3 regions of the Streptomyces sp. NPDC058092 genome follow, and region 3 is predicted to be linked to each of the others. Evidence: riboswitches for the same ligand, from Rfam matches in the RefSeq annotation. Region 3 holds a riboswitch; each other region holds the start of a gene.

What was found. Region 3 has a riboswitch for cyclic di-AMP ahead of ACFVV1_RS06545 (transglycosylase family protein). Riboswitches for the same ligand answer to the same signal wherever they lie in the genome.
Region 1: linked by a shared signal. The riboswitch ahead of ACFVV1_RS08865 (M23 family metallopeptidase) and the one ahead of ACFVV1_RS06545 (transglycosylase family protein) in region 3 are both predicted to bind cyclic di-AMP.
Region 2: linked by a shared signal. The riboswitch ahead of ACFVV1_RS26460 (NlpC/P60 family protein) and the one ahead of ACFVV1_RS06545 (transglycosylase family protein) in region 3 are both predicted to bind cyclic di-AMP.

Annotation. Positions count from the first base shown of each region.
Region 1 covers NZ_JBHVSY010000004.1:119,300-123,600, forward strand. Annotated here, with positions in the region: gene ACFVV1_RS08860 (M16 family metallopeptidase) at 9-1,391, shown strand; cyclic di-AMP (ydaO/yuaA leader) riboswitch at 1,791-1,958, shown strand; gene ACFVV1_RS08865 (M23 family metallopeptidase) at 1,971-2,786, shown strand; gene ACFVV1_RS08870 (GntR family transcriptional regulator) at 3,033-3,746, shown strand; gene ACFVV1_RS08875 (HPr family phosphocarrier protein) at 3,902-4,183, opposite strand.
Region 2 covers NZ_JBHVSY010000017.1:163,584-167,884, reverse strand. Annotated here, with positions in the region: gene pcrA (DNA helicase PcrA) at 1-1,883, opposite strand, end outside; cyclic di-AMP (ydaO/yuaA leader) riboswitch at 2,163-2,327, shown strand; gene ACFVV1_RS26460 (NlpC/P60 family protein) at 2,326-3,495, shown strand; gene ACFVV1_RS26455 (hypothetical protein) at 3,709-4,062, opposite strand.
Region 3 covers NZ_JBHVSY010000003.1:97,001-101,301, forward strand. Annotated here, with positions in the region: gene ACFVV1_RS06530 (DUF501 domain-containing protein) at 1-58, opposite strand, end outside; gene ACFVV1_RS06535 (septum formation initiator family protein) at 129-599, opposite strand; gene eno (phosphopyruvate hydratase) at 788-2,074, opposite strand; gene ACFVV1_RS06545 (transglycosylase family protein) at 2,414-3,160, opposite strand; cyclic di-AMP (ydaO/yuaA leader) riboswitch at 3,164-3,335, opposite strand; gene ACFVV1_RS06550 (transglycosylase family protein) at 3,636-4,301, opposite strand, start outside.

The sequences.
Region 1 (4,301 bases), on a different contig from region 3:
GAGTTTCGATGCAGTTCCACCCGCAGCCGGCCCCCGGCGTCGCCCGCCCGTGGGCCTTCCCCGCACCGAAGCGCGGCGACCTGCCCAACGGCCTCACGGTGCTGCGCTGCCACCGTCCCGGCCAGCAGGTCGTGGCGGTCGAGATCGTCCTCGACGCCCCGCTGGACGCCGAGCCCGAGGGCCTCGACGGCGTGGCCACGATCATGGCGCGGGCGCTGTCCGAGGGCACCGACAAGCACACGGCCGAGGAGTTCGCCGCCGAGCTGGAGCGCTGCGGCGCCACCCTCGACGCGCACGCCGACCACCCCGGCATCCGGGTCTCCCTGGAGGTCCCGGCCTCCCGGCTGGCCAAGGCGCTCGCGCTGGTCGCCGAGGCGCTGCGGGCGCCTGCCTTCGCCGACAGCGAGGTCGAGCGGCTGGTACGCAACCGGCTCGACGAGATTCCGCACGAGCAGGCCAACCCGGCCCGGCGTGCCGCCAAGCAGCTCTCCAAGGAGCTCTTCCCGGCCACGGCGCGTATGTCGCGCCCGCGCCAGGGCACCGAGGAGACGGTGGAGCGGATCGACTCGTCGGCCGTGCGTGCCTTCTTCGACGCCCATGTCAGGCCGTCCACGGCAACCGTCGTGGTCGTCGGTGACCTCACCGGCATCGACCTGGACGCCCTGCTCGCCGATACCCTCGGCGACTGGTCGGGCGACACCGCCGAGCCCCGTCCCGCCCCGCCGATCACCGCCGACGACAGCGGCCGGGTGGTGATCGTCGACCGTCCGGGCGCGGTGCAGACGCAGCTGCTGATCGGCCGGATCGGCCCCGACCGGCACGACAGCGTATGGCCGGCGCAGGTGCTCGGCACGTACTGCCTGGGCGGCACGCTCACGTCCCGGCTGGACCGAGTGCTGCGTGAGGAGAAGGGCTACACGTACGGGGTGCGGGCCTTCGCCCAGGTGCTGCGGTCGTCTGCCCCGGATTCCGCCTCGGGGGCGACCGGTGCCGCGATGCTCGCCATCAGCGGATCCGTCGACACGGAGTCCACCGGACCGGCACTGAAGGACCTGTGGACGGTCCTGCGAACCCTGGCCGCCGAGGGGCTGACCGATGAGGAGCGCGAGACGGCCGTGCAGAACCTCGTCGGTGTCGCACCGCTGAAGTTCGAGATGGCGGCCTCCGTCGCCGGCACCCTCGCCGACCAGGTCGAGCAGCACCTCCCGGACGACTACCAGGCACACCTGTACGCCCGGCTCGCGGAGACCGGCACGGTCGAGGCGACCGCGGCGGTGGTCAACGCCTTCCCGGGCGACCGGTTGGTCACGGTCCTCGTCGGTGACGCGGCGCAGATCGAGGCGCCGGTCCGGGCTCTGGACATCGGAGAGGTGTCGGTGGTCGCCGGCTGACGGGCGTACCTGTCGCGGACGCGGGAGGCGGCCGAACAGGCCGGCCGGCCCGTTGCCCACGATGACGGTTCACCTGTGACAGCCCACCGGTCGCCTGTCACATCCGGCCGGCACCGGCCCAGCACCCGCTGAGGCCCGGCCGGCACCGGACGCGCGGGCCGAGCACGGCAGCACCAACCGGTCCGCCGACCCGCCATATATCCACATACGGGACAAGAGGAAGACCCCTGTGAGCGAGATCTCGCCGGGGTCTTCCTTTTTGTCCGTTCTAGTGGAGAGGTTGCCTGTCTGCCCTGTGGGATGCGCTACAAAACGGCCTGTCCGTTTGGTGAATGAAAGTGACCCCGCTTAGCGTCGGCCGGGCTGTCCGTCACTCGTATGCCGCATCCGCGACGTACCGGACAGTCATCGCCGAGTCCCCGTCAGGCGCGAGCCTGGGGAGCCGGGGACCCACGAAGTCCCTGGGGTGAATCGGATGCCTGAGCCTCACCGAGGCCGGGGCGTCCGTAGGAGACCTTCCTGCTCCGAACCCGTCAGCTAACCCGGTAGGCGAGAAGGAAGGAAAGGATCAGCCACTTCATGGCGTTCACCCGTGCCACCGGGAAGCATCGTGCCCCGAGCCGACTGACGCGCAGGAGCGCGAAGATCGCCGGCGTCGCGGCCCTGGCCACCACCGGCGTCGTCGGCGGCGCGGCCTCGCCGGCCCTCGCCGCGGACACCGGGGTCACCTCCGTCAGCGAGACCGGCCTGAACCAGGTCATCGCCATCGACAGTGCCCTCGCCGACCAGATAGAGGCCCAGGCCGCCGCACAGCAGCACCAGGCCGATGCCGCGGCGAAGGCGAAGGCGGAGGCCCAGCGGAAGGCCGAGGCCGAGAAGCAGGCCGAAGCCAAGAAGAAGGCGGATGCCGAGGCCGACGCGAAGCGCGCGGCCGAGGCGCGCGCGGAGAAGGCGCGTGCCGCCCGGTCCGCCGAGCGCACCCGCCTGGGCGCCTTCCAGCTCCCGGTCGCCGGTTCGTACGTCACCACCGGCTACAAGTCCAGCGGCTCGCTCTGGTCGTCCGGCAGCCACTCGGGCATCGACTTCCACGCCGCGTCCGGCAGCTCCGTCGTCGCCGCCGGTGCCGGTACGGTCGTCGAGGCCGGCTGGGGCGGCGCGTACGGCAACAACATCGTGCTCCGGATGACGGACGGCACGTACACGCAGTACGGCCACCTCTCCTCGATCGGTGTCTCCGTCGGCCAGAGCGTCGGCGCGGGCCAGCAGATCGGCCTCTCCGGCTCGACCGGCAACTCCACGGGCCCGCACCTCCACTTCGAGGCCCGGACGACGCCGTCGTACGGCTCCGACATGGACCCCGTCGCATACCTGCGCGCCCACGGCGTCAACGTCTGACCGACGCCGCCCGTCCCACCCGCAGCACCTCTTCGAAGGCCCCGGCGCACACCGGGGCCTTCGCCGTGCCCGGCCTCCGCGCTTGCCCGTGGTACCGCCTGCAGGACCTGCCCGCCGAGTCGCCCCGTGGCCAAAAGATATTCATGAATTTCCACCCGGCATCGGAAATGCGGCCGCATTGCAATAGAGTCGCACAACAGGCGTCGGTCGGCCGCGTTTCGCGGGGATCAAGACGGAGGTTCGGACATGCGCATTCCCGCGCATTCGGTATGCACGGCAATCCGTGACGACATCGTCTCCGGTGTCTTCGAACGCGGCAGCCGGCTCACCGAGGAGTTGCTGGCGCGTCGTTACGGGGTCTCCCGTGTCCCGGTACGGGAAGCTCTGCGCACCCTGGAGTCCGAGGGCTTCGTGGTCACCCGGCGGCACGCGGGCGCCTGCGTCGCCGAGCCCACCCAGGAGGAGGCCGCCGACCTCCTGGAGGTCCGGATGCTGCTGGAGCCGCTGGCCGCCGCGCGCGCCGCGCAGCGCCGCACCGAGGCGCATCTCAAGGTGCTGCGCGGTCTGGTCAGGCTCGGCCAGGAGCGGGCCAGGCGGGGCGAGGGGGAGGATCTGCGCCCGCTGGGCGGCTGGTTCCACGAGACGTTGGCGCAGGCCTCCGGCAGCCCCGGCCTGATCGCGCTGCTCACCCAGCTCCGGCACAAGATCGCCTGGATGTACGCGGTCGAGCAGCCGGCCCGCCCGGCGGATTCCTGGGCCGAGCGCGGAGCCGTCGTGGACGCGGTGGCGCGCGGTGACGCGGCATGGGCCAGGGCGCTGACCGCCCAGCACGCCGAACGGGCCGCGGCCGCGCACCGGCTGCGCCGCATCGACCGGCCGGACCGTGCGCCCGCGGCCTCACGCACCGGCCGGGTGAGGGCCTCGCAACATTCCGTAAACACCACGGGCATCCGGCATTAACAATTACGCCGTATACAAAGAGTTGTCATTCCGTGGAGCTTTCTTCGGGCTGCCCGAATTATCTTCGCTCTTCATTTTTCACTAAGTTTCGCCCGGGAAAACGAAAGAGCCGCGGACCCGGTCAAGGGTGCCGCGGCTCTTTCGCAGGAAATGGGTCAGACGGTCTCCGGCAGCTCATCGAGCCCCTCGGCAACCAGCTTCGCCAGGCGGTCCAGGGCGGCTTCCGAATCGTCGGCCTCGGATGCGAGCACGATCTCCTCGCCGCCGTGCGCGCCGAGACCGAGCACCGCGAGCATCGAGGCGGCGTTCACCGGATTGCCATCGGCCTTGGCGATCGTCACGGGGACGCCGGAGGCCGTGGCGGCACGGACGAAGATGGAAGCGGGGCGGGCGTGCAGGCCCTCGGCCCATCCGACGTTGACGCGGCGCTCAGCCATGGTTCTGCCCTTCAGGAATCAATGGTTGTCTAGACCAGTCTCTCATGTGGTGCGCGGTGTTCCGGCCGACCCGCGGCAGGCCCGCAGCCCGTGCTGTACCGCGGCTCGGCCCCCTCAG
Region 2 (4,301 bases), on a different contig from region 3:
ATGACACCGGAGCCGTCCTCGTCCTCGTCGGGGATCTGGTCGGAGTCGGCGACGAGCGCGACCTTCTCCAGGAATTCGGCGAGCGTGCCCGCGCCTTCCTCTTCCCCCCGCTCCTGCTCGAATTCGAGGGCGACGGCGGCGAGTTCCTGAAGGTTCTCGATGCGGGTCTCGTCCTGCGGGTCGGTGGACGCCTGGAGCTCGGCGAGATAGCCGGTCCGCTCCAGGACGGCTTCCAGGACCACCGCCGGGCCCGCGCCGGACTCGACGATCGTGCGCAGCTCCTCCATCAGCGTGTTGAACCGCTTGACGGCATTGGCCGACCGGGCCGCCATGCCGTACGCCTCGTCGACCCGGCGCAGCGCCTGCGGGAAGGTGATCTTCTCGCGCATCGACAGCGCGTCGATCATCGCCTCGGCGCGGTCGCCGATGCCGCGTTTGGGCACATTGAGGATGCGGCGCAGCGGGACGGTGTCCTCGGGGTTGGCGAGGACCCGGAGGTAGGCCAGGACGTCCCGGACCTCCTTGCGCTCGTAGAAGCGCACGCCGCCGACGACCTTGTAGGGCAGGCCGACGCGGATGAAGATCTCTTCGAAGACCCGGGACTGCGCGTTCGTACGGTAGAAGACCGCGACGTCGCCGGCCTTGGCGTCGCCCGCGTCGGTCAGCCGGTCGATCTCCTCGGCGACGAACTGCGCCTCGTCGTGCTCGGTGTCGGCGACATAGCCCGTGATCCGGGCGCCGGTGCCGGCGTTCGTCCAGAGGTTCTTGGGGCGGCGGCTCTCGTTGCGTTCGATGACCGCGTTGGCGGCGGACAGGATCGTCTGCGTGGAGCGGTAGTTCTGCTCCAGCAGGATCGTGGTCGCGTCCGGGTAGTCCTCCTCGAACTGGAGGATGTTGCGGATGGTCGCGCCGCGGAAGGCGTAGATCGACTGGTCCGCGTCACCGACGACGCACAGCTCGGCGGGGGCGTCGACCTCGCCGGCCGGGCCGACCAGTTCGCGTACGAGGGTGTACTGGGCGTGGTTGGTGTCCTGGTACTCGTCGACGAGGACGTGCCGGAAGCGGCGGCGGTAGTGCTCGGCGACGCCGGGAAACGCCTGGAGCAGGTGGACCGTCGTCATGATGATGTCGTCGAAGTCCAGCGCGTTGGCCTCGCGCAGCCGGGACTGGTACATCGCGTAGGCCTGGGCGAGGGTCTTCTCGAAGCCGTCCGATGCCTGGCCGGCGAAGGTCTCCTCGTCGATCAGCTCGTTCTTCAGGTTGGAGACCTTCGCCGTGAACGACTTCGGCGGGAAGCGCTTCGGGTCGAGGTCGAGATCGCGGCAGACCAGGGCCATCAGCCGCTTGGAGTCGGCGGCGTCGTAGATCGAGAACGACGACGTGAAGCCGAGCTTCTTCGACTCGCGGCGCAGGATGCGTACGCACGCGCTGTGGAAGGTCATGACCCACATGGCGTTGGCGCGCGGTCCGACGAGCTGCTCGACGCGCTCCTTCATCTCGCCCGCGGCCTTGTTGGTGAAAGTGATCGCCAGGATCTGGCCGGGGTGCACCCCGCGCTCGGCGAGGAGGTGGGCGATCCGGTGGGTCAGCACCCGGGTCTTTCCGGAACCCGCCCCGGCGACGATGAGCAGCGGGGAGCCCGCGTGGACCACGGCGGCGCGCTGCTCGGTGTTCAGCCCGTCGAGGAGCGCCGCGGGGTCGATGACGGGGCGGTGCGCGCCGTCGCGGTAGTACGCCTCCCTGGGCGGCGGGGGCCCGTCGAATACGCCCGCGAAGAGGTCCTCCGGCACCGCTTCGGGTGCGGAGTCCTCGGGGGGCGGCGGGGGCTCTTCCTCCGAGTGCTGGAGGCCGGCCAGGAAGCTGTCGTCAAAGAGGCTGCTCATCGCTTGTCGAGTCTAGGCCGCCGCAACGACACACGACGGCCGCATGCCGAACCGCACCCGGGCCGCGTGCCCGCCCCACCCCGCGACCGGGCACGCAAAGAGAGCGGACACCCACTCCCGGTGAGGAATTCCGGGCCTCCGTCCGCCCCTGCCGCCCCACTTCGCCGAGGTCACGAAAATGTATCGGGCATATCGAACATCAACCTTCACAGCAGCACCGTGGGTTGGCTAGCGTGCTCGTCCGGGCGGCCCGTACCCCCTGAGGCGAACCACGCCGAGCGGGCGCCCACGCCGAATCCGGGCTGCCCTCGTGGGAGTTCGGAACCGGGGACCCACACGCAGTACCGGGGTGAATCGGTCCTTTTCCCCATGCGGACCGTAGGGCAGCCTTCCGTTCCGCCCGAACCCGACAGCTAACCCGGTAGGCGGTCCACGGAAGGAGATGCCGACCTTGGCGTCGCATCGCAAACCGCGCACCCGGATGCGCACCACCGCACCGGCCGTCGGGCTCACGACGGCCGCACTGGCGTCCGTGACCCTGCTCTCCACGCAGAGCGCGACGGCCGCCCCCGCCCCGAAACCCGGCATCGAGGACGTCCAGAAGAAGGTCGACGACCTCTACCGGCAGGCGGGCACCGCGACCCAGCAGTACAACCAGGCGAAGGAAGCCGCCGCCACCCAGCGCACCAAGGTCGACGCCCTGCTGGATGATGTCGCCAAGCGCGCCGACCAGCTCAACGACGCCCGCAGGACGCTCGGCACGTACGCGGCCGCGCAGTACCGCAGCGGCACCATCGCGCCGAGCGCCACCTTCTTCCTGGCCGACGACCCGCAGTCGTACTTCGACCAGAGCCAGCTGATGGACCGGATGACCAGCCGGCAGCAGAAGGCGATCACGGACTTCCGTACGCAGCAGACCAAGGCGGCGAAGAAGCGTGCCGAAGCGGTGCAGAGCCTGGAGACGCTGACCACGACGCAGACCACGCTGCGCACCAGCAAGCAGGACGTCCAGAAGAAGCTGGGCGAGGCGCGCGCGTTGCTGTCGAAGCTGACCGCCGAGGAAAAGGCGCGGCTCGCGGAGCTGGAGCGGAAGAAGGAGGCGGAGGCCCGGCGCAAGGCGGAGGAACTGGCCAAGCAGCAGGCCGCCGCCAAGGCGGAGGCGGACCGCAAGGCCGCGGAGGCCGCGAAGGAAGCGGATTCCGGCAGCGGTACGGGCACGGGCAGCGGTACGGGCGCCGGCACCGGCTCGGACAGCAGCGCCACCGCCAAGGCGGAGCAGGTCCTCGCCTTCGCCCGGGCCCAGATCGGCAAGCCGTACGTCTGGGGCGCGACGGGCCCGTCCTCGTACGACTGCTCCGGGCTCACCCAGGCGGCGTGGAAGGCCGCGGGCGTCGACATCCCGCGCACCACCTGGGACCAGGTGAAAACAGGCACCCGGGTCGCGACGGCGGACCTGCGCCCGGGCGACCTCGTCTTCTTCTACGACGACATCAGCCACGTCGGCATCTACAAGGGCGACGGGATGATGATCCACGCGCCGAAGCCGGGGGCGAATGTGCGCGAGGAGTCGATCTACTACATGCCGATCTACGGCAGCGTGCGGCCGGCCTAGCGGTTCGCGTGACCATCGGCCGGGGCGTGAGCCGACATCGGCCGGGGCGTGAGCCGGCCCGCGCCCCGGCCCGCCCGCGCCCCGGCCGATTCAGGACCCGGGTCCGGCTCAGGCCCCAGGCCTCAGGCGCCTGGCGCCTGGCGCCAGGCGCCAGGACAGCGACCTCAGACCCCAGGCCCCAGGCCCCAGGGCAGCGACCTCAGGCCCCAGTTCTCAGGTCCAGAGCGTGGCGATGAAGATGTTGGCGAGCGTCAGCCCGCCCACGGCCGAGAAGGCGCCCTTGTCGACCTTCTCCTCGTCCCGCTTGATGTAGACCAGCGCGAGGACGACGACCAGGAGCAGCAGCTTGACCCCGATCTTGATGTTGTTCACGGGGTTGTCATCGGCCTGGTTGAGCCCGACCAGTGCGACACCGGTGACCAGCATCGTCAGCGCGCCGTGGAGCATCGCCGGAACGAACCGGGCCGTGCCCGCGCCCATCGCCTTCATCTGGGTCAGGAAACCGCCCAGCAGAGAGGCGATACCGATGATGTGCAGGGCGACGAAGACATGAATGAGTACGTCCATGAGGCCGCAGCCTAGCCCCGCCCATATCACCACTCCGCAGGCAGGTACGGCTTCCTGCCGCTTCGCTCGCGTCTGCACCAATTGCCTGACTCTGGTGCAATTTTTCCGATCGATTGGCGACAGTGCCGCGCCAAATTCGGGCAATAGGCGTCATTACGACTCTTCCCCGTGCCCCGGGTTTAGCGTCCTGACCAGGTGACCGGCCTCACCGCCGCTCCGCACCCGGACGGCACACCGGT
Region 3 (4,301 bases):
CGGCGATGTCCGCCTCGGTGGGCGCGGTGGGCTCGGTCTGCGGAGGGGGGGTTTCCATGCCTGCCTAGGTTCTGATCGGGCTGCTCGAACTGCGGTTCTGCAGAGGGATGAAGGAGGGACGAAGAGAGTCAGTCGCGGTCGGCGCTGTCGACGCCGTCCCAGAGGTTGGAGTGCCACGGCTGGTCGGAATCGTCCGTCGTGCCGTTGCGCTCCTTGACCGCGTCGGGGTCGATCACCGTATAACCGGTCTCCCCGGGAAGAAGGTAGTGCAGGTGCTTGCGGGCCAGCTGCCTGACGTACGCGTCGTCCTGGAGGCGCGCCTTCTCGTCGCGCAGCTCCTCGGTGCGGTCGCGGGCCTCCTGCGCCAGGCGCTCCTGGTCGGCGATCTCGTCCCGCTGCGAGACGTACTGCCGCATCGGGTACGCGAGCGCCACCACCAGGGAGCAGACGACGAGGGCGAGGAAGGCCGCCCGGCCGGTGAGCCGGGAGCGGTGGGCCTGACGGCGGTTCTGCGACCGGTAGACACGGGCGGCGGTCTGCTCGCCGAGCAGCCGCAGCCGGGTCGCGGTGGAGAACCGGTCCCGGTCCTTCGCGGCCATGTCTCCGCCTCCCCATTACGCACGTCCGTCCCCGCACACGGTACGGGACCGAGTGCGGGGACGGACGGAAGCCGGGTGCTTCGGCCCGCGACGGGCCGGTGCTCAGCCCTTGGGCCGGTGCTCAGCCCTTGCTGTGCTTATCGGTTCGCAGAGCGCTGTGCTCATTGGTTCGCAGAGCGCTGTGCCTATTAGTTCGCAGAGCGAAACCGGGGGAACGCGGAGCGGCCCGCGTACACCGCGGCGTCGTCGAGGATCTCCTCGATGCGCAGCAGCTGGTTGTACTTGGCGACGCGGTCCGAGCGGGCCGGGGCGCCGGTCTTGATCTGGCCGCAGTTCACCGCGACGGCGAGGTCCGCGATGGTGACGTCCTCGGTCTCGCCCGAGCGGTGGGACATCATGCACTTGAAGCCGTTGCGCTGGGCGAGCTCGACGGCGTCCAGGGTCTCGGTCAGCGAACCGATCTGGTTGACCTTGACGAGCAGGGCGTTGGCGGAGCCCTCCTCGATGCCGCGGGCCAGGCGCTCCGGGTTGGTGACGAAGAGGTCGTCGCCGACGATCTGCACCTTGGCGCCGAGCCTGTCGGTGATGACCTTCCAGCCGGCCCAGTCGTCCTCGTACAGCGGGTCCTCGATGGAGACCAGCGGGTACGCGGCGACGAGCTCCTCGTAGTACTCCGTCATCTCGGCGGCCGAGCGGGACTTGCCCTCGAACTCGTACGTGCCGTCCTTGTAGAACTCGGACGCGGCGACGTCGAGCGCGAGCGCGATGTCCTTGCCCGGGACGTAGCCGGCTTCCTTGATGGCCTCGACGATGAGGTCGAGGGCGGCGCGGTTCGACTCCAGGTTCGGCGCGAAGCCGCCCTCGTCACCGAGACCGGTCGAAAGTCCCTTGGTCTTCAGGACCTTCTTCAGCGTGTGGTAGACCTCGGCACCCCAGCGCAGGGCCTCGGAGAAGGACTCCGCGCCGATCGGGGCGATCATGAACTCCTGGATGTCCACGTTGGAGTCGGCGTGCGACCCACCGTTGAGGATGTTCATCATCGGAACGGGCAGCAGGTGCGCGTTCGGGCCGCCGAGGTAGCGGAAGAGCGGCAGGTCCGAGGCCTCGGAGGCGGCGTGGGCGACGGCCAGCGAGACGCCGAGGATGGCGTTGGCGCCGAGCGAGCCCTTGTTCTCGGTGGCGTCCAGGTCGAACATCGCCTGGTCGATCAGCCGCTGCTCGGTCGCGTCGTAACCGACGAGCTCCGGGCCGATCTGCTCGATCACGGCGAGGACGGCCTTCTCCACGCCCTTGCCGTGGTAGCGGTTGGGGTCACCGTCGCGAAGCTCAATGGCCTCGAACGCACCGGTGGAGGCGCCGGACGGCACGGCAGCACGGCCCGTGCTGCCGTCGTCGAGGCCAACCTCGACCTCGACCGTGGGGTTCCCCCGGGAGTCGAGGATTTCCCGGGCTACGACGACGTCGATGGACGGCACGAGGCATCTCCTTCTGGGATATGACACTGGTTGTGCAGGGTCACTTTGGCCTTGCGACAAGAGCCTAACCGGCCCGGCCCGCTCAGTCGGACGACCGCCCGACCCCTGGGACGAAAAAGGGCCCAAGGGTGCGCACCACCGGACAAACCGTCAGAATTTTACTGGTCAGTAACCACAACAGTTGAACGATCACACAGAGGTGAAGCGCCGCGCAGAGGTGGAACTTCACGCAGAGGTAGCGCGTCACGCAGAGGTGGCGCGCGACACAGGAAACCCCGGCCCGGCGCGTACGGGGGAATGCGCGCCGGGCCGGGGTGCTCGGGGAGGAGAGGGCCTGGACTACTTGGTCAGGTGCAGCTGCTGACCCGGGTAGATCAGGTCCGCGTCCTTGACGATGTCCTTGTTCAGCTCGAACAACCGCTGCCAGCCACCCTTGACCTGGTGGTCGGCGGCGATCCTGCTCAGGGAATCGCCGGAGACGACCTCGTACTCGCCGTCACCCTTCTTGACCTTCTGGCCGGTCGGGGTGGTGACGGTCTTCTTGGACTCGGCCTGCGGGGCGGCGGAGCGGTCCGAGCGGGTGGCGGCGGGGACCTCGGTGCGCTCGGCCTTCTTCGGCTGCGCCTGCTGCGTCGGCGCGGCCGGGGCGCTCTGCTGCTTGGTGGCGCCGGAGTTCGAGGAGGAGCCGGTGTCGACGCCCGGGTCGACACCGTCGTTGCTCAGGTTGCCGGCACCGGCGCAGCCCCAGGCGCCCGGACCCTGCATGGCGAGGAGCTTCTCGGCGGTGGCGATCTGCTGGGCCTTGGTGGCCAGGTCGGCACGGGGGGCGTACTGCGTACCGCCGGCGGCGGCCCAGCTGGACTGCGAGAACTGCAGACCGCCGTAGTAGCCGTTACCGGTGTTGATGGACCAGTTGCCACCCGACTCGCACCGGGCGACGGCGTCCCAGGTGGCGACGGAGGCGGCGGAGGCGCCGGTCGCACCCATCAGCGGAACGGCGACGGCGGCACCGGCGACACCGGCGAGCGTGGCGACACGGACGGCCTTGGACGGGCGGCGGTGCTTGCCCTTGCTGGAAAACAGCATGGAACTTCTCCTCACCGACGCCTACGAGGTGAGCTGTCGGGTTCGGGCCAAGTGAGTTGCCCGGTCGCACGTCCTAGCACGCGACTTCACCCCAAGCCGGTCCTGATGCGTCTTTCGACGATCGGGCCCGGCGCTTACCTGGGTCCCCCGCTCCTGCCTACGGCGCTTTACGCGTCTGTTCCCTTCGACCGACGGCAGGATTCGGCGTGACGGTCGACGGGGCCCGCGGTGCGAGCGGTTCCGACCGTAAACATACGCAACCCCCACTTTCAAAGGAGGACACATCGGACAATCAGCCCTTACTTGCATGTGAGGAACCGTCGTTTTCGCAGGTGGGAGGCGATACGGCAGGACTCCGTGGGCGCGACACGCCAGTTGACGCAAAGAGACCCATGTCTCACTTACGCATAAGCGGACATAGGCCTCTGAACTACCCCGGTTTTTGGGGCTCTTTTAGCCGATTTTCAGACCGCCCTCACTCGGCCTTCACGCCGAGATCGAGACTCCGGCCAGGGAGGATGAGGTCCGGGTCGGAACCGACGGCGCTCTTGTTGGCCTCGTAGAGCGCGGGCCAGCCACCAGGAACCTTCTGTGCGTCAGCAATCGCCCAGAGGTTGTCGCCGGGGCGGACGGTGTACGTGCCGTCGGCGGCCGACGCGCCCGCATCGCGTGCGTCACCGTCGCCGCGGGAGGCGTGGCGGCCCGACTCGCGGTCGAGGCCGCTGTCCGCGCCCCGACTCCCCTCGGGGGCCGGTGCGCCGCGGTGCTTGCCACCCGTACGGCCGGAGGAATCGGATGAATCCCGCGCATCGGACACTTCGGGCGCGTCGGAGGACGCGGCGGCCGACTCGGTGGCCGAAGGCTGCGCGGAGGTTCCGGCCTTGTCCTTCTTGTCCTTCTTGCCCTTCGAACCGTCTACGCCGTCCGAGGCGCTGTCCGGCGGTGTGGCGTCATCGGACGCGGCCGCCGACGTGCCGTCAGCCGGCTCCGTGCTCCGCGTCGGCTCGGGGGAGGGTGCGACCCCCGGATCGACGCCCGGCAGCACCCCGTCCTCCGCAAGGCCGGAGATGACCGCACAGCTGGGCCAGGCCCGCGGGCCCCGGTCCTCCAGGACCTTCTCGGCCACGGCTATCTGCTGCGC